4 regions of the Carnobacterium sp. ISL-102 genome follow, and region 2 is predicted to be linked to each of the others. Evidence: a T-box and tRNA genes for the amino acid it is inferred to sense, from the RefSeq annotation. Region 2 holds a T-box; the other regions hold tRNA genes.

Region 1 (4,991 bases), on a different contig from region 2:
TTCTTAATTGATGGAACTGCATCAATGCTTGATTGATCAGTAACCATTGTTAATGCTCGAACCATTGTATCGATCGATTGCCCAAAATCAGGTGATTTCATTAAATTCACAATATTTGTTGAACCGAGGTTGCAACTAATATCGGTCCCTAAATGTTCATAGGTTTGATCGTTATTGATCAGTGAAGGTTCTTGGATCTGTAAAATCTCGCTGCATAAATTGCTCATCGTGATCGTACCGTAGACTGGATTTTCACGATTAGCAGTATCAACGTTAATGATATAGGGATAACCAGATTCCTGTTGCAATTTAGAAATCTCATTCTCTAACTCACGGGCGCTGATTTTCGATTTACGTATTTCTTCATTATTCACCATGTTGTCATACTCTTTAGTGATATCGATATATGCAAATGGCTCTCCATAGATGCGTTCTACATCATATGGACTAAATAAATACATTTGTTCATCATGAGCAGCTAATTCATAAAATTTATCTGGTACGACTAAACCAAGCGAAAGTGTTTTGACACGGATCTTTTCATCAGCATTTTCTTTTTTTGTTGAAAGAAATGAAACGATATCCGGATGAAAAACATTTAAATAAACTGCTCCTGCTCCATTACGTTGACCAAGCTGATTTGAATAACTGAAACTGTCTTCAAGTAATTTCATTACTGGAACGACTCCGCTAGAAGCATTTTCAATTTTCTTGATTGGATCGCCAGCAGCTCGTAAATTCGATAAATTCACTCCTACCCCACCGCCAATACGCGACAATTGTAAGGCACTATTCACGACGCGACCGATACTGTTCATATCATCTGTTGCTTGAATCAAGAAGCAAGAAACCAACTCTCCTCGTCTTTTGCGACCAGCATTCAAGAACGTCGGTGTAGCTGGTTGGTAACGTTGGTTAACGAGCTCATCTGCAATTCTGCTAGCTACTTCAGTGTTACCATCTGCTAGATACAGTGCATTAAAAACGATCCGGTCTTCGTAACGTTCTAAAAACCGCTCTCCGTCATTCGTCTTCAAAGCATATTGTGTGTAAAATTTAAAGGCTGACATAAACGAACGGAATCTGAATTTCCGGCTGTAAATATCGTCAAATAATGAACGAACAAATGCTTTATCGTATTTCAGTAAAAATTCTTCTTCTAGGTACTCTTCTTTGATCAGATAATTTAATTTTTCTTCAAGTGTATAGAAAAAAACGGTATTCGGATTAACGTGTTCTAAAAAGTAAGCTCGTACTGCTTCACGGTCTTTATTTAAGGGGATCTTTCCGTCCACCGGTCTATTTAATTCATTATTTAATTTAAAATAAGTGACCTCTTTTACCTTTGAGGCTAATTTAGGTTTATCCAATATTCTTCACCGCTTTCTCTAATTGTGCAACATCTTCTTCGTTACCTTGAAATTCAAAGGTATGTAATAACGGAACTTGGTAATCACGCGCTAGATTTTTTGCTGTAAAAGCGAAAAGTTGGCCAAAATTCAAATTCCCGCCACCGGCTACTCCCTTAAAATACTTTTTGTTATCAGCCGTCTCAATAAAGTCATTCAATAGATCAGTCGCTTCTTTATCATAGGTTGGTGTAACAATAATGAATGGTTCTCCTAAAGCAACATATGGATTCGTTGGCGTCAATTCCAGCGAATCCATACTTAGTTTTCTAACAAACTTTCGCGTTTGGCCAGTTAGGCTGATGTAAACAACTTTCATGCTAGTTGATCAAGAAGATCTGGACGGAATCCATTGAATGCTTCATGCCCCTCAATAGCAATAACAGGAACCGAACTGAATCCTAGTTCTTTTACTTCGTTTAACGCCTCTTCTGATTCAAAAATATCTTTAACTTCATAAGCAATACCTTTATCTTCTAGATATTTTTTTGTGAAATTGCATTGCATACAGTTTGGTTTAGAATAAACAATAATACTTTTTTTTGCCATAAGACATTCTCCTCCCAGGTCTCTTTTAAACCTGTTTTTCTCTTATTTCTCTCTTCGTATTCTACACCTATTCTCTCTAACAGGCAAACAAATAAACCACTATATATAGTGGTTTATCTCTTGACATATCTGTTTCTTTCTATATGTAGTGCTTAGAAAGACTGTTTGTGAAGAATAGCGCGTGAAGAAACCCTTGTATATTTGTATCTAAAAACCAGCTTCGTGTATTTTTCACATTTGAAAAAAGAAAATAAAAAAGCGAATATTTTTCAACTCTGAACTAAAAGGCTTAAGTTACAACAATAGAATATTTTTACATTTTTTTTGAATAAATTCTCAAACTATTTTTCAGCTATTAAAACGATGATTCATTTTTCGTCATTTACAATAAAAAACTTTTTTGTGAGAATTTTCCATAAAAAAAATTAGAAAAGCTGAATAACCAGCTTTTCTAATTTTTAAATTGATGCCTCAGGGGAGATTCGAACTCTCGACCGTCCGCTTAGAAGGCGGATGCTCTATCCAGCTGAGCTACTGAGACATGTTCTATCAACAAAATTAATTATAGATAATAATGAATAAAAAGTCAACACTTTTTAGGAAGAAATTCATTTTTCAACAAATAATATTATTTTTATCAGTTGTGTTAAAAAAAAGCTCGGTTTACAATGAGCAGTAGAATAGCTAAGGAGGATTTGTCATGGGATTAATTAGTGGTCTTTTAGGGAATGCTAGAAACATTAGTGAAGTTGATGCTCGAAAAAAATTAGCGGGTGTCATTTTAGAGACTGAAACAATTGATTTGGCCTTTAAGTTGGTCCGCGATTTAATTATTTTTACTGATAAGCGGATAATTGTTATCGACAAACAAGGAGTTACTGGTAAGAAAACAACTTATCACTCTTTGCCGTATAAATCAGTTAGTCGCTTTTTAGTGGAAACAACTGGACATTTTGATTTAGATGCTGAATTAAAAATTTTTATTTCTAGCGCTAACGAACCAGCTATTACATTACAGTTCACGAATGATAAGCACATTTTTGCTATACAGCAAGCATTAGCATTAGCCGTACTTTAAAAAGCTAAAAAGGAATCCAACGATTTTTTTTATCGTTGGATTCCTTTTTTGTTAATACATTTTTAAGTATTGTTCTCTTTCCCATTCAGTAACTTGTTCACGGAAAGCAGACCATTCGATTTTCTTAGCATTGACAAAGTTTTCGTAAATATGTCCTCCTAAGCCATCTTTGATCGTACTATCTTTTGCTAGGTATCCCAAGGCGTCATACAAAGTTCCCGGCAGATCATAAATACCATTGTTGTAACGATCTTCCTCGCTCATCATATAGATATTGCGGTTGATCGGTTTAGGGGCTTGCATTTCGTTCTTGATGCCATCTAATCCTGCTTTTAATAAAACGGCCATAGCTAAGTATGGATTTGCACTAGGGTCAACACTGCGTAATTCTACACGTGTAGACATCCCTCTTGATTGTGGTACCCGAATCAATGGCGAACGGTTACAGCCACTCCATGCAATGTATACTGGTGCTTCATAGCCAGGTACAAGGCGTTTATAAGAATTTACTGTAGGATTTACAATTGCTGTAAAAGCCTTAGCATGATTTAAGATCCCAGCTAAGAATTGACGTGCTGTATCACTTAATTCCATATCTCCATTTTTATCATAAAAAGCATTTCCATCTTTGGTAAATAAAGATAAGTTAAAGTGCATACCAGATCCATTTACACCGTATAAAGGTTTAGGCATAAATGTAGCATGCAAGCCATATTTACGTGCCACTGTTTTAACGATCAGTTTAAACGTTTGGATATTGTCACATGCTTCTATCGCACTAGCGTATTTCCAATCGATCTCATGTTGCCCTGGTGCTACTTCATGGTGACTGGCTTCAATTTCAAAACCAAGATCTTCTAATTGCAGCACGATATCGCGACGGCAATTTTCACCTAAATCTGTTGGAGCTAGATCAAAATAACCACCATGGTCATTCAATTCTAATGTTGGCTCATTTTTTTCGTCCAGTTTAAAAAGGAAAAATTCAGGTTCAGGTCCTAAGTTAAAGTCAGTAAAACCTAATTCTTTCATTTCGTTTAAGATTCGTTTCAAGTTAGAACGAGGATCTCCAGCAAAAGGAGTACCATCCGGATTGTAAATGTCACAGATCAATCGAGCGATTTTACCAGATTCTTTAGAAGTTTCCCACGGAAAAATCATCCATGTATCTAAATCAGGTCTTAAGTACATGTCACTTTCTTCGATGCGGACAAATCCTTCTATAGATGATCCGTCAAACATCATTTTATTTTCCATAACCTTCTCTAATTGACTAATGGGTACCTCGACATTTTTGATAACTCCTAAAATGTCAGTGAACATTAATCTCAAGAAACGGACATTTTCTTTTTTTGATGCTTCTTTTATTTCTTTTGCCGTAAATTTAGCCATATCCTTTTTCGCCCCTTTTATTAGTATTTTTTATTAAGTTTATCCCATTCGATTCTGATCAAGAAATAAATGTGGTTTTTTTGTGTTCAAGCCACTAACGGCTAAAAATTCATCATGCAGTATTTTACGTACGTCATCGTCAGTCATCATTTTGGTCATTTCTTGCTCACGATTTTTTTCTTTGCTTTCTTGTAGCTTATAAATCCGTTTTACACCAGCCATATTAATTCCATCAGATAAATAATCTTTGATTTCAAGAAGAACATCAATATTATTTAAAGAATACATGCGCCGGTTTCCTTCATTACGCATTGGAACAATCAAATCTTGCTCTTCATAATAACGAATCTGTCGAGCAGATAAATCAGTTAATTTCATAACTGTACCAATCGGAAAAACCGACATTGAACGTCTTAGCTCTTTCTCACTCATTTATGTCCTCCTTTTGATTACATTTATAGAATAGCAGTCTTTTTTTTCGATGTCAACAAAAAATACTTCAAATGTAAGGAAACCTAACATATAAAAACGAACGTCTCTTTTTTTCGTTGTTCTATCGTTCC
Region 2 (4,991 bases):
ATAATACCATTTTCTTTCATGTATTCGTGCAATTCATTTTGTGGAAGTTCAGGATGTGTTTCGATTTGATTGATCATTGGCTGCACCAATCCTTGATTTTTAAACTCTTCAAGATGATGGATCTGAAAGTTTGAAACACCAATTGCTTTAATTTTTCCTTCTTCATATAATTCTACAATGGCTTTCCATGTTTCAACATATTTTGGAGTAGCCCAGTGAATTAAATATAAATCTAGATAATCAGTTTCTAACAGATTTATACTTTCTTGAAAGGCTGCTTTTGTTGGCTCGTATCCTTCGTCGTAATTCCAAACTTTTGATGTAATAAAGACATCTTCTCTTTTAATTCCTGCTTCTTTTAGACCACGAGCTAAATATGCTTCATTTCCATAAATTTTAGCTGTATCAAAATGACGGTACCCTACTTCAACTGCATATTTAACCGCATTTACTAATTCAGCTTCATCTTTCATCAGAAATAATCCAAGACCTAATTTAGGTATCTTAACTCCATTATACAATTCAATACTTTCGACTAACGGTTCGCCCATTTTGAAACACTTCCTTTAATTCATTTTGACATCTATTAGTCTAAACCATTTGATTAGGTTTCTACAAGCGAGACGAATCTAAATCTGTTTGATCATGAAAAAAAGTTTTGAGTCTTTCTCTTAATATCTTTATTGAACCTTCTTGGTCGCTTTCAAGATTTAAAACAAGTAGGGGCTCATGTAGACTCATTCTTAGCAACATCCAACCTGTACCATACTTTCCAGCAGTATTCACACGGACACCCTCTAAATTAGCTGGCTCAACTGACAAATCAGACTCTTTTTCGATAAATGATTTGAACGATTCCATCACTTTATCACCTGTTGTTCGAATATCCTCAGGTAAGATTTTAAACCGCACTTCATCTGTTTCAACAGGTTGGTTTAAAGAAGTGATCAAATCTGAAAAACTTTTTCCTTCTTTTTGCAAATCAGCATCTGCCATAAGTATTTTTGCTACTAGATACGCTCCATCATCTAAGAAATAATTTTCTTTTAATGCAGCATGACCACTTGTCTCAATCGCTAAACTAGTCGGGATGCCTTTTTTATTCAATTGGATCGCACGGTTGATCACGTTTCGATAACCTGTAATGTAGCGGTCCTGCTTGCCTCCTAGAGATGTGATAAAGGTTTTTAAATGTTCAGAAGTCGCTGAACTCGTAACGATCGTCGTTCCTGGATTTTCTTTGATCAAAATGGCCGAAATAACGCCAATCAGATTGTTTCGATTCAGCGGTTCGCCTTTGCTGTCTACTAGTGCAGAACGATCCACATCAGTATCAAAAATAACACCGATATCTGCTTTGTTTTTCAAAACGGCTTTTTGGATACTTTTCATGGCTTCTTTATTATCAGGATTTGGAATATGGTTAGGAAAATTCCCATCCGGTTCTAAATATTGGCTTCCTTGGATATTGGCACCTAATGGGACCAGTACTTTTTCAGCAAAAAAGCCTCCTGCGCCATTACCTGCATCGACAACAATATGCCTGCCGATCAACGGTTTTTCATAGTGGTCTTTATGATTGATCCCCACACGGATCTTATTGACTAAATCTTTTGCATATTCATTCAATAGTGAACGAGCAGAAACTTTTCCTTGATTATTTTCCCACGTGATATTTTTACGATCTGCGTGCTGTAAAATAAAATCAATATCTTCATGTTCTGCTCCACCATCTTTTGTAAAGAACTTCAATCCATTGTATTCAAATGGCAAATGACTTGCAGTCACCATTACGGCTCCATCACATGCGTAAGAATCATATTTAGTAGACATAAACATAGCTGGAGTAGTAGAAAGTCCCACGTCTATCACATTTATCCCCGCATTAGTCAAGCCTCTTGTAAAGACCGTTTTTATACGCTCAGCTGACAACCGGCTATCATGTCCTACAGAAACTTTCAGCGGTTTATTTTCATCTTCTGTTGCTAGTTTCTTTACTTCTTTCAACCAGACAGCAAAACCATAAGCTATTTTTTCGACTCTTTCATCTGTCAAAGTTATTTCGTGCTCTGGCGTTCTTATTGCTATACCACGGATATCCGATCCATTTTGTAATGAGGTTAAATTAAATTCAGCCATAGCAGATCTATTTCCTCCTTTTGAAACGTCTAATTTTTATAGTTCGATCCATTTTTTTAAGTAATCATACATTTTTTTTGCATCTTCTTCATTTTTCGAAATAATTAAACAAGTATCATTACCGCCTACAGTACCAACCATTTCTGGAAAATCAATGGCATCTAACAATGCCGCTACAACATGAGCATTACCTGGTATAGTCATCAAAACATTTGTAAACTGTACTTGCGTCAGTCTGATCACAACATTCCCTAATGTAGATTGTAACTTTTCTTCATTAGACATTCGATTATTTTGGAATATCGTATACTTGACATTCCCACTAGATGAGGTTGTTTTCACTAAATGCATCTCTTTGATATCTCTAGAAATGGTTGCTTGTGTAGCTTCAACCCCTTCTTGCTTAAGATAATGCAATAACTCTTCTTGTGTAGCAATATCGTGATTCGTAATGATTTGTTTGATTGCTAATTGTCGATTTGATTTTTTCATACTGTAAAGCCTCCTTCTAATTAAACGATTCTTCTTTTTTAGTATACCAAACAAATGATGTATACGCTTATATTTTGCAATATTTTTACAAAATAGTGAATAAAAATTCTATTCTCTAAAAACGATGGTATTCTCTGAATCAATTTGATATAATGAGAGAAGTTAAATTATATATGATCTTTGATGAAGAGAGTACTGCTAGAAATCATTTTAAGCGAGTTGGGATGGTGTAAGCCAACAATGTGACCTTTCAGGAAACGCACTTCGGAGAGAATAAAATTGGGTTACTATTCAGTTCAATATGTATTGATTACTCAACTTTTCCGGTTTTGTTTGCCGTTATCTAAAAACAAGTGGTTTCGTCATTTGACAAAACAACAAGAGTGGTACCGCGGGAAAACCTCGTCTCTTTTTTGATTAGCATAGAATCAAAAAAGAGACGAGGTTTTTTATGTATAAACTATTATATAGTAAATTTTGAACGCAAAAGTCGTTCGCATAGGAGGAAAAAGAATGGATTATGAATTAATGGTTGCACAAGCTATAAAAGAACAAATTGGTGATGCACTACCCATTGAAAAAATTGTCAACTTATTAGAAAACCCTAAATCTGTAGAACATGGTGATATTGCTTTCCCTGCTTTCGCTTTAGCAAAAGCTTATCGTAAGGCTCCACAACAGATTGCTGCTGAATTAGGTGAATCGGTCAACTCCCCTATTGTAGAGAAAATAGAGGTTGTTGGACCTTATCTTAACTTCTTTTTAAATAGAAAAGAAGTGAGTGCTGCAGTATTAAATGAAGTTCTAGTGAAAAGTGGGCATTATGGCGATGCAGAAATTGGTGAAAATAGAAATGTACCCATCGATATGTCATCACCAAATATTGCCAAACCGATTTCAATGGGTCATTTGCGTTCAACCGTTATCGGGAATTCTTTAGCAAATATCTTAAAAAAAGTCGGTTTTAACCCTATTAAAATCAATCACCTCGGCGACTGGGGAACCCAATTCGGTAAACTGATCGTAGGGTATAAACTTTGGGGCAGCGAAGAAGCTGTTAAAAAAGATCCGATTGGTGAACTTTTAAACCTATATGTTAAATTCCATAAAGAAGCTGAAGAAAATCCTGAATTAGATAATGATGCTCGTGAGTGGTTCAAGAAATTAGAAGACGGCGATGAGGAAGCCCAAGAACTTTGGAGATGGTTCCGAGAAGAATCTTTAAAAGAATTTAACTATATCTATGAGCGTTTAGATATCACTTTTGATTCTTTCAACGGTGAAGCTTTTTATAACGATAAAATGCAAGAAGTTATTGATTTGCTTGAAGAAAAAAATGTATTGACTGTGAATGAAGGAGCTACTATTGTAGATTTAGAAAAATATAACCTGAATCCTGCATTGATCAAAAAATCTGATGGTGCGACCCTTTACATCACACGTGACTTAGCAGCAGCAATCTACCGTAAACGGACATATGATTTTGCTTTATCTTTATATGCTGTCGGCAATGAACAAAGCAATCACTTTAATCAGTTAAAAGCTATCTTAAAAGAGATGGATTACGAATGGGCTGATGACATGCACCATATCCCATTTGGTTTGATTACACAAGGCGGTAAAAAGTTATCTACTCGTCAAGGGAAAATTGTTTTACTTGAAGAAGTTCTAGATGATGCCGTCGCTTCTGCACTTGAACAAATCGAAGAAAAGAATGCTGATTTACCAAACAAGGAACTGATTGCTGACCAAGTTGGGATCGGCGCTGTTATTTTCCACGATTTAAAAAATGATCGCTTAAATAATTTTGACTTCACCATTGAAGAAGTTGTTCGTTTTGAAGGAGAAACAGGTCCTTACGTTCAATATACAAGAGCTCGTGCAATGAGTATCTTAAAAAAATCTGGTTTAGCTGGTATAGATACGACAGTCAATTATCCTTTAGATGACGCTTATAGTTGGGAAATCATCAAATTATTACAAGACTACCCATCTGTTGTCAAACGTGCCTATGAAAAATTTGAGCCATCAGTTATCGCTAAACATGCGATTCATTTAGCTCAAGCTTTTAACAGGTACTATGCAAACAGTAAAGTACTTACAGATGATGCTCAAAAACCTGCTCGTTTAGCATTAGTTCAATCTGTCGCAACTATTTTAAAAGAAGATCTAAGATTATTAGGTGTACAATCTCCAGATCAAATGTAATATTCCAGAAGAAATTCATTTTAAAACACCAATATTATTTTTTAAGTAATCAATATATATAACAAAAATAGGGTCTGTTCATCAATTTTCTGATGAGCAGGCCCTTCTTCTTATTCTTAGCTAGTTATCCCGGTCTCTTTCCATTCACGATT
Region 3 (4,991 bases), on a different contig from region 2:
GTTAAAATCTCATTAGCAGCACCTTCATCTGTGATCAACCACGTATGACCGGGTGCTTTTTTCATGTAAGCTTCAATTGCTTTAGCTTTGGATTTTCCGCCAGCTACAGCAATCACACTAGCAATGTTTGCCAGGTTTTTTGACTGCATTCCAATTCGGGGTATTTTATATACCACTTCACCAGACTGATCGTAAAATTCTCCAAACGCTTCTCCAACTGCCGCTTTATTTTTAATCAGAGCTAGAACATCTTCATTCATTCCTCTGCGTTCCGCCATAAGCTTTGCATTACCGATGCCAAACAAAACACAATTCGCATCATTTACTAACTTAAGCGTTTTTTTGATCCCAGGTTCTTGTAAGAGCGGTTTATATGTTTCTTCACTTACTTGTTCCGGAACATACAGAACACGGTTTTCGCCGCCTGCCCTTTGTGCCATCAAAGAAGTTATCGAATTCGCTTGTATATTAAGTGATTCTCCTAAGCCGCCTCGAGCTGGAACAAACAGCAGCTTTCTTTTTCGAGAAAGAGTTTCATTCATTTGATTTGCCACTTCTGCCATAGTTGTACCGCCCATTACAGCAATAATATTATCACCTTCCGGAAGCAAAAAGTTCAAAGCTTCCATTGCAGCACGGCCTATTTCCTCACGTAATTTTGGCTGATCGTCTATATCACCGGAAATTATCACACATTGTTCTATTTCCAAATAAGAGGCAAGTTGTTTTTCTTTCTCTCTCATTCCCAATAATTGACCCATTAATTGGTCTAATTGGTGGTAAACGGTTTCGCCTTTTTCAGTTAATTCCATTCCCATTTTTGAAGTTTTTATTAGCCCTTGCTTCTTAAGGCCCTCTGATTCTGTACGTAAAACACGTTCTGTGATTCCCATACGATCAGCTAAAACTCTTCTGCCCACCGGACCTAATAAAAAAACATTGCGCAAAATATGGTAACGATTCTGAAGTGTATACATGATGTCTGGAATGACTTCTTCAATAACGGATACTACGCTTTGCATGAGCGACCTCTTTCTACGTTGGACGCTTTGTGACCGCGTTAGTCGTTTGGCGACCCTTGTTACTTAAAAAAACAAGAGAATCAAAATGAAAATTAAACTATCAGTTTCCTGGTTCTGTTTTATTATCATTAATCAATAGTACTGAAAAGCACTATTACCATCTCTCACATCAATTATTGTAACAGTTATCCGATTATCTTTCAACTATTATGTTTCTAAGTTTTTCATTAAATTACACAAAGAAAGTTTGAATGAATTATGTCTTTTTCACAAAAAAATACTGTTCTCAACTTCTACACTTGTTCAATACGCGCTTCGATCAAGCCTTTAAGTTCTTGTTGTTTGATATTCTCATCAAAAATATCTTCTTCAATAAAAACTGTAGGAACCAATACAACCTCTGCTCCGTTTGCTTCTTGTACGATTTCTTTAGCCTTAGTTCCATTTGATTGAAGCGTTAAGTTTCTTTTTTCGACTGCATATGCTGCGATCTCATCAGAATTTGTTAATCTTCCCCACTCTTTTTGGTGAGCAAAAAAGAAATCTATTTCTTCAAGTGCCTTCTCAGGATCAGAGTAGTCTAAATATTGATGCAGAACATTTCCTTTTCTTAACCCCGCTGTTTCTTTATCAAAATGTTTGATGATTCGCTGTACTTTACCTGCAAAGACATACTCAGTTAATAGATCTTTTGAATCCTCATACCATATTTTACAATACGGGCATGCCAAGTTAATAAATTCGATTACTTTAACTGGAGCACTTTCACTTCCAACCTTAATTCCATTGGTTGTATTGACCTTGTCCGATTTTATATTGCTGACATCCATTAAAAGTCCTCCCTTATTCGCTAATTATTTTCATTATACAGATTATAGTAAGTCAATTAAAAGGATTTGGCTTATTTTTTTAAAAAGGCTATCAATAAAAAAAAGATTGGAGAGTTGCTCCAATCTTTTTTTTATTTTATTCTTCAATTAGTTTACTCATATAGATTGTTTCTGCTTATTTGCTTAAAGCAGCACTATTTTCCATAATTTCGTCAATCAAACCATATGCTTTTGCATCTTCTGCAGACATATAATTGTCTCTATCTGTATCGCTTTGGATAACTTCAATTGGTTGTCCTGTACGTTCTGATAAAATTTTATTCAAGCGTTCACGTGTTTTCAAAATATGACGAGCAGCAATTTCGATTTCTGTTGCTTGTCCTTGCGAACCACCTGATGGTTGATGGATCATGATTTCAGCATTTGGCAAAGCATAACGTTTACCTTTTGTACCAGCTGTTAATAAGAAACTTCCCATTGAAGCAGCCATACCCATTGCGATCGTTTGTACATCTGCTTTGATAAAGTTCATTGTATCGAAAATCGCTAATCCAGCAGTTACACTGCCTCCTGGTGAATTGATGTAAATATAAATATCTTTTTCAGAATCTTGTGCATCTAAAAATAACAGCTGAGCGATTACAGCATTTGCAAGATCATCATCTACTGGACCACTTAACATAATAATACGGTCTTTTAAAAGACGAGAATAAATATCATAGGCACGTTCACCTCTTGATGACTGTTCGATTACTGTAGGGACTAAGTTCATAATTTGCTTCCTCCTCAATTGTTTACTACTTTTAAGTGACTAAACATCGACTCAATACATTACTAACTGTATTCTACTCCATTGGTCAATGAAGGTCAATTTTTTTGTTCGTTATTTTTTTGATAAAAAAAAGTGATTAGAAGTTTTGCTCTAATCACAAAAATGCCCCCTGAGGGAATCGAACCCCCATTTTAAGAATCGGAATCTTACGTGATATCCATTACACTAAGGGGACTACTACTACAATAATGCTAACCTAATGAAGGGTCCACTATTCTCTGATGTTAGCAAAATACCAACTATTATAGTGTAGCCCAGTTATAATAAAAAGACAAGCAGAACTTCCGGACTAACGACGCATGAATTCTCTCGTAAAGAGATTTTTTTGCTTTACTGAATAGATTCATTTGTTTTAATTTTTTCAGTTCCTTTTGTCAGTTTTCGCAAGGTCTTTAGATCTTAATTTTTCTGCCATTTCGTTTAACTTACGTAATCGATGATTGATCCCAGACTTGCTGATCGTTCCACTCGGGATCATTTCTCCTAATTCTTTTAAAGTTACTTCTGGATTTTCTAAACGAACAAGCGCGATTTCTCTTAATTTTACTGGAATCTTATCTAATCCAATTCTAGCATCAATAAACTTGATACTTTCGATTTGTTTACCTGCAGCATCGATCGTCTTATTTAAATTAGCATTTTCGCAGTTAACTAAACGATTGACCGAATTTCTCATATCTCTGATAATACGAACATCTTCAAATTTAAGCATACCACTAGTTGCCCCAATCAAGGCTAAAAAATCGGCAATCTTTTCTGCTTCTTTCAAATAGGTGATGTATCCATTACGTCTTTCTAATGTGCGAGCATTCATATTAAATTGATTCATCATTTGACAGATATCATCATTATGTTCCTCGTAACTTGAGTAGATTTCAAGATGGTAACGACTCGTTTCTGGATTATTGACCGATCCTCCCGCTAAAAATGCGCCGCGTAGATAAGATTTGACTTTTTGTGTATTGCCTATCACTTCATCTGAAACATGGCTATGCAAAAACATTCCCTCCATAATTGATAAATCTGAAAGAACTTCTTGAGTTCCATGTTTTAATCGTACGACATAAACATTATTTTTTTTTAATTTCATCTTCCGGCGAACTAACAGTTCACTTTCAACATCAAAATGATCTTTTAATAAAACATAAATTCTACGTGCAATTGCTGCATTTTCAGTTTGAATATTTAAAATAAATTTTTTGTCGACCAAACCAACTGTTCCATTCATACGAATCAACGCAGCTAATTCAGCTTTAGCATGCTCTCTGTGAACTTCTAATTGCGTTAATTCTTTCTTCACTTCTGAAGCATAAGACATATAATAGCCTCCTTTCTTTTTTCAATTGATTTACTAACTATTTTTTTTTTCTAGCCGTCTATTATCGAAAGCTATTTTAAATAATTCATCCACAACTTTTTCCCTATTGTGGAAAACTCCTTGATCTCTTAATTCAAGAAAATCATCCGATATAATAGAAGGAACTTCCTCAGCAAGTTTTTTAAAATCATGTGTTACTTGTACTAAATATTCATTGTAGCGTTCAGCATCGATATAATTTTCTGGTACTTCACCGATATTGACCAAAACTGTATCAATAAATTTTTCACCCAAGTGCTTATGCAATACGCTGACATGATCTGCATCAGTAAAATTCTCTGTTTCACCTAATTGAGTCATTATGTTACAAATGTAGACTACTTTTGCTTTTGTTTCTGTGACTGCTTTCCCTAAATCTTCAATCATTAAATTAGGTAAAATACTCGTAAATAAGCTTCCCGGACCTAATACAACCATATCTGCATCATGAATAGCAGCAATCACTTTTCTAGAAGCTTTGGCTGCGTGGTCATCTTCTGCTGTCGTTATATACACTCGTTCTATTTTTTTTCTTTCGATTGCAATTTTAGATTCTCCTGCTATTTTAGATCCATCTTCAAAAATAGCATGCAAAATCAAAGCTTCTTCTGCCGCTGGATAAACATGGCCATCTACCATCATCATTTTAGACAATAATTGGATTGCTTCAAAAATACTTCCTCTCATTTCGGACATTGCAGCAATAATTAAATTCCCTATTGAATGTCCGGCTAAAAAATTATCATGCGTATCAAATCGATATTGAAATATATCTTTTTGTGATATCGGAATATTGGAGAGTGAAATTAAAACATTGCGAATATCTCCTGGCGGAACAATATTGGCATAATTCCTCAGTGTTCCACTGCTTCCTCCATCATCAGCTACTGTTACAACCGCCGTTAGATCTGCTTGCTTTGATTTAAGGCCCTTCAGAATAACAGGTAACC
Region 4 (4,991 bases), on a different contig from region 2:
TATTTCAATTTAAAAAAACAACACTGTACCTATTCTATCCGGATTCTCTCTCCAATAACCCTTAATATATTCTATCACTATTGTGATTAAAAGAGAACTAATTTGTTCTATTTTATAAAAACACTTGTGTATTAAATGTTTAGCAAATTAAATTGGTACACCTATTTTTCCCAAATTTAAAAGCGAGTACAACACACGAACATTTTTTTTTGTCAATTTTTTTTTGAATTTCTTTTAAAAAAGTCAGGTGAAATTGTTTCTCACTCTTTCATATGTTATTATTGTTTAGTAAGAGTTTGAGACAAAACGAACTGAAAGAGCTACTTACAGCTCTCATTTTTTTGTTTCAGCCTCATTTCGTATCTCTAGGAGGAAAAAAAGATGGTATTGCCAAAATTTGAAGAAAATTTACAAAAATATGCTCATTTATTAGTTAAATCGGGTATAAATGTTACAAAAGGACACACAGTTGTCTTACAAATCGATGTCGATCAAGCACCATTGGCTCGTTTGATCACAAAAGAAGCTTATGCATTAGGTGCAACAGAAGTTATTGTGAAATGGGCCGATGATATCGTGAACCGCGAACAATTTATCGGAACACCTCAAGAACGTTTAACCGATATCCCACAATACAAAATCGATGAATCATTAGACCAAATCGCTAAAGGAGCTAGCCGTATCAGTGTTCGTTCTTCTGATCCTGATGCACTATCTGGCGTAGACAGCGGCAAGATCGCTGCGTATCAATCTGCTGCTGGTAAAGCATTGAGCGAACAACGCAAAGCTACTCAAGCTAATAAAGTGAGTTGGACTGTTGCTGCAGCTGCCGGTGCTAAATGGGCTGCCAAAGTATTCCCGACGCTAGCAACTGAAGAAGAACAAATTGATGCATTATGGGATGCTATCTTTAAAGCTGTCAACCTATACGATGCTGATCCTGTTGCATCTTGGGCTAAAAAAGATATTACCCTGAATGACAAAGCTGAAGAATTAAATAAAGAACAATTTGTTGCATTGCACTACACTGCTCCTGGTACTGATTTAACCGTTGGGCTGCCAGAAGGTCACCTTTGGGAAGGCGCCGGTAGCGACAACGTCCGTGGCGAACGTTTCATGGCAAATATGCCAACTGAAGAAGTCTTCACCGCTCCTGATGCAAATCGTGTTGATGGTGTCGTTCGCAGCACTAAACCGTTAAGCTATGCTGGGAATACTATTTTAAATATGGAATTTACGTTTAAAGACGGAAAAGTTGTAAATGTTACAGCTGAACAAGGTGAAGATGTCTTGAAGAACTTGATTGCTACAGACGATGGGGCTGCACGTTTAGGTGAAGTTGCCTTAGTTCCAGATCCTTCTCCTATTTCTCAATCCGGTATCGTCTTCTACAACACCTTATTCGACGAAAATGCTTCAAACCACTTAGCTTTAGGTTCTGCTTATGCCTTTAACTTAGTTGGCGGAACAGAAATGACTGAAGAAGAATTACAAGCAGCTGGTTTAAACCGCTCAACTGTCCATGTCGACTTCATGATCGGTTCTGACCAAATGGATGTCGATGGTATTCGCAAAGACGGCAGCACGACTCCAGTGTTCCGTAATGGCGATTGGGCTTAATCCTTTAGGCTGAAAAAATGATCAGATTTGGATTTTTCTAATCTATACTCGTAGTTTTTACTACCACTAAAGCAAAAAATAACGACTCTGCAACTAGCTGAGTCGTTATTTTTTTTGCTTATTTGTTTACTCATTATTTATCAAACGAACGATTTTACCTCGAACGCGTTTTTCTTTTATTAGAACTTGTGTGATTTTAAAAGTGACTTGGTCGCCTTCTCTTACTGTTAGATGGAGTGGTATAGAGCAGAGTGCATCCAAATTTGGTGCGATCCTAACAAAGATGCCCCATTTTTTAATATTTCTAACGGTTCCTAAAACAACTTGATCAGGTTCTAAATTCGCTAATGAAACAGATACTTCATTTTTATATTTTTTAAGCGGTTCTACGCGCAAATTTTTATTATCAGTAATACGATTAAACCTAACTTCTATCGAATCTCCAATAGCTAAAATATCGCTTATCGTTGTATGATCTTCAGCGAAATCTTTATTGAGCATCTGGACAGAAGTATTTCCGATAACAAAATAAGCCCCATAGCGTAAATTTTTGGTTAATTTAGCCTGAAAATTTTTTCCCTCTTCTAGTTGCTTATGTAGTTTATCAAATTCTCTTTCTTTTATCTTTTTAGCCGAACCCAACAACCTACCTTTTGTTTCATTTACTTCAATCAACTGAAATTGAATCGTTTCGCCTACAAAACGCATTAAAGGCAATTGTTGAGCTTTAGACTCCAGCTCCTCCCGCACAATAAAAACGGGCAATCCCTTTACTTCTAATATCACACTATCGCTGGCTAATTCTTCATCATATTGAGACGATAGAACCGTGCCTGTTAATTCAATTTCTTTGTTGATCATTTCATAAAATACGTTATAGTCTATTTTTGATTTTACTTCGTGATCAAGAAAAAAGTCCCCACTTTCTTCCAAAACAGTAACATCCATTGGGACTACATCTTTATTTTGGACCCTGATCCATTTTTTCACTAATTTCCTTATTCCCATATCTTCCTTCCCACTCCTTAGAAATACTGACCAATATGTTCTTATAATCCAATTATAGCACATGTTTTTTAATTCTTACGTACTTTTTTGGATCCTTTTCTTTTTTTTAGCTCTTTCACCAGAAAAAATATGAACAAATACTGACATATAAGCGAATTGTCACTAAATGTCCACTTGTTATTTTAGCAAAACTTGTCTTTTCAATCTTCTTTTACTGTATACTACTAGTTATAAATATTTATTTCTTACTTTTTAAAATTTCACTCACTATACATGGCTATTAATCTATTCAACTTATTCTGATACGAGGAGGAAACTTTATGCAACAAGAAGAGGTAATCGATATACGCATTATGCGAAGTAAAAAAGCCATATCTGATGCTCTCGTTGAATTAATAAAAGAGAATGATTTCAAAACGATTTCGATTACAGAAATTGTCAATCAAGCTGGAGTGAATCGAGGAACTTTTTATAAACACTATGCTTATAAAGAAGATATTCTAAAGGAAATACAAGATGATTGTTTAGATAATTTTGCTATTATGCTGAAAAATAACTATCAGGAAGTCTGCTACTCTAACTTAAAGACGGTTCCCTTATCGGATGTTTTTTTCACTTTTATTTACGATTACCGTAATTATTTTCATTTTGCCGTTCATAATGCTGGTTTTTTAAACTTCCACTTGCAATTTTCTGCAGTTCTAAAAGAATTTTTGATAGCTAACTTTTTTCCAACTGCCCGCTACTCACTAGAATCGCAAAATCTTTTAGGCGCATATATTGCAAATGGTATATACGGCTACTTAGTAGAATGGGATGAAAAAAATTACGCTTCTTCACCTGTCGAAATGGCTCAGCAGCTGACCAATATTTTTCTTTTGGATCGCAGCGTGTTTAGTTTACCTATCCCGGAGCTCTTAGCGGATAAGGAAACGGTTGAAGAGGCTCATTAAATTGCAGTTCTCTATCTAATTTAAATTTTTACAGGTAGACATTTATTTTAAACTATGAGAAAATAGGACCTGTGTTGAAAAGGTCCTATAGCTCAGGTGGATAGAGCAAACGTTTCCTAAACGTTAGGTCGGGAGTTCAAATCTCTCTAGGATCATCTTGTCAGGGATCGATCACCATCTGACTCCAAAATGATAGTTAAAAAAAGAAGAACAGCACTCCTTTCCATTTTACGAATGGGAAAGAAGCCGCTCTTCTTTTTTACTGTCTGCTATTATTATTGAAATAAAATGCCGTAAACTCCAAGCTCATCTCTTTTAACTGATTTGCCGGCTTTCTCATCTATTGCACCTTCAAGAACAAGTTCTCCAGATCGACTATCAAAAGCCATGATCTGCATATCTTTGTCTAGTGCATTAGAACTGCTTACAAAGAAAGCAAGACCCTCATTTATTTGCATAGTCATACCCTCTTTTAAAGCTTTTCTTTGGGTCTTTGATAATGCAATGGATTCAACTTCAACCAGTTCTTTTTGGTTCAACTGATACGCATAAATCGATAGACTAGTCTCATTGATTTTATATGTATACAAAGCCGTATTTTCAAGCGGTAGCGTATTTTCTAGTCCTTGTCTGCCGACTTCTTTTGAAATATCAATCAAAAATTGTTCTCCTGTTTCTACATTGACCCCTATCAGACCATATACGGGCGGTGCTATTTCTTGATTTCCTTGATTCATTTCCATTTCGGTCTGTGTATCCTCAAGCACTACACGATAAACTAAAAATTTCGCTGAAGCGATATCCGTTGCTTCATTGATCAATTCAACATATTGGATCTGCTTACCTGTTACATCTACTAGATCCAATTGGATTTTTTCATCTTTTTCAATTTTTTCATTTGGTAGATCGATCGAATACAAATGCTGCTCATCTTGCATGTCGTCGTTATTTGATGTGTAACCATTTGTCACGATGATCAGTTTATTGTTTGCTACTTGAACATCTTCGACATAGATAGATACGTATTCGGTTGTTTTTGGAAAATCAACTGAATATGAAAGAACTTCCTCAGTCTTTTTATTTAATACTTCGATCTTGAATTCAGACTCTTCAGTAACAGATGAAAAGTTATTCGTCGTTATCTCTGCGTAAGCTAAAATCGATTCATCTTCAAAAAAATTGGTTAAAAAATGATTTTTCCCTCGCATAAAGCTGCGGTACTCTTTTTGTAGCTGAGCCATTTTTTTATTGGCACTCACACTGCCTTGCAGTTGGTTTTGATAAGGCTGATCCGAGTAATAGGTCGTTCCCTCTGTTGTGATTTCCAGATCCGTTCCTATCCCAAATAAATTATTTTCATAATAATACCCTTCTATCGTCATATCCTCAATCAGTTCTTGATTACCCTTT

The links. A T-box is a leader RNA that pairs with one kind of tRNA and senses whether it is charged. The one in region 2 lies ahead of argS (arginine--tRNA ligase), so its partner is inferred to be a tRNA-Arg.
Region 1: it encodes a tRNA-Arg, which carries the amino acid that the T-box ahead of argS (arginine--tRNA ligase) is inferred to sense. The anticodon was not compared.
Region 3: it encodes a tRNA-Arg, which carries the amino acid that the T-box ahead of argS (arginine--tRNA ligase) is inferred to sense. The anticodon was not compared.
Region 4: it encodes a tRNA-Arg, which carries the amino acid that the T-box ahead of argS (arginine--tRNA ligase) is inferred to sense. The anticodon was not compared.

What each region holds. Positions count from the first base shown of each region.
Region 1 covers NZ_JAGGRF010000003.1:6,612-11,602, reverse strand. Annotated here, with positions in the region: gene nrdE (class 1b ribonucleoside-diphosphate reductase subunit alpha) at 1-1,370, opposite strand, end outside; gene nrdI (class Ib ribonucleoside-diphosphate reductase assembly flavoprotein NrdI) at 1,363-1,728, opposite strand; gene nrdH (glutaredoxin-like protein NrdH) at 1,725-1,958, opposite strand; tRNA gene J7E16_RS01725 (tRNA-Arg) at 2,426-2,499, opposite strand; gene J7E16_RS01720 (PH domain-containing protein) at 2,659-3,036, shown strand; gene glnA (type I glutamate--ammonia ligase) at 3,088-4,428, opposite strand; gene J7E16_RS01710 (MerR family transcriptional regulator) at 4,468-4,860, opposite strand.
Region 2 covers NZ_JAGGRF010000032.1:12,996-17,986, reverse strand. Annotated here, with positions in the region: gene J7E16_RS09655 (aldo/keto reductase) at 1-551, opposite strand, end outside; gene J7E16_RS09650 (phosphohexomutase domain-containing protein) at 613-2,139, opposite strand; gene argR (arginine repressor) at 2,176-2,631, opposite strand; T-box leader at 2,803-3,044, shown strand; gene argS (arginine--tRNA ligase) at 3,145-4,839, shown strand.
Region 3 covers NZ_JAGGRF010000007.1:1,181-6,171, reverse strand. Annotated here, with positions in the region: gene J7E16_RS06035 (sugar-binding transcriptional regulator) at 1-1,022, opposite strand, end outside; gene J7E16_RS06030 (thioredoxin domain-containing protein) at 1,316-1,852, opposite strand; gene clpP (ATP-dependent Clp endopeptidase proteolytic subunit ClpP) at 2,028-2,624, opposite strand; tRNA gene J7E16_RS06020 (tRNA-Arg) at 2,788-2,859, opposite strand; gene whiA (DNA-binding protein WhiA) at 3,046-4,002, opposite strand; gene mgfK (gluconeogenesis morphogenetic factor MgfK) at 4,036-4,991, opposite strand, start outside.
Region 4 covers NZ_JAGGRF010000001.1:160,810-165,800, forward strand. Annotated here, with positions in the region: gene J7E16_RS00670 (aminopeptidase) at 382-1,620, shown strand; gene J7E16_RS00675 (hypothetical protein) at 1,747-2,628, opposite strand; gene J7E16_RS00680 (TetR/AcrR family transcriptional regulator) at 2,949-3,581, shown strand; tRNA gene J7E16_RS00685 (tRNA-Arg) at 3,663-3,736, shown strand; gene J7E16_RS00690 (hypothetical protein) at 3,857-4,991, opposite strand, start outside.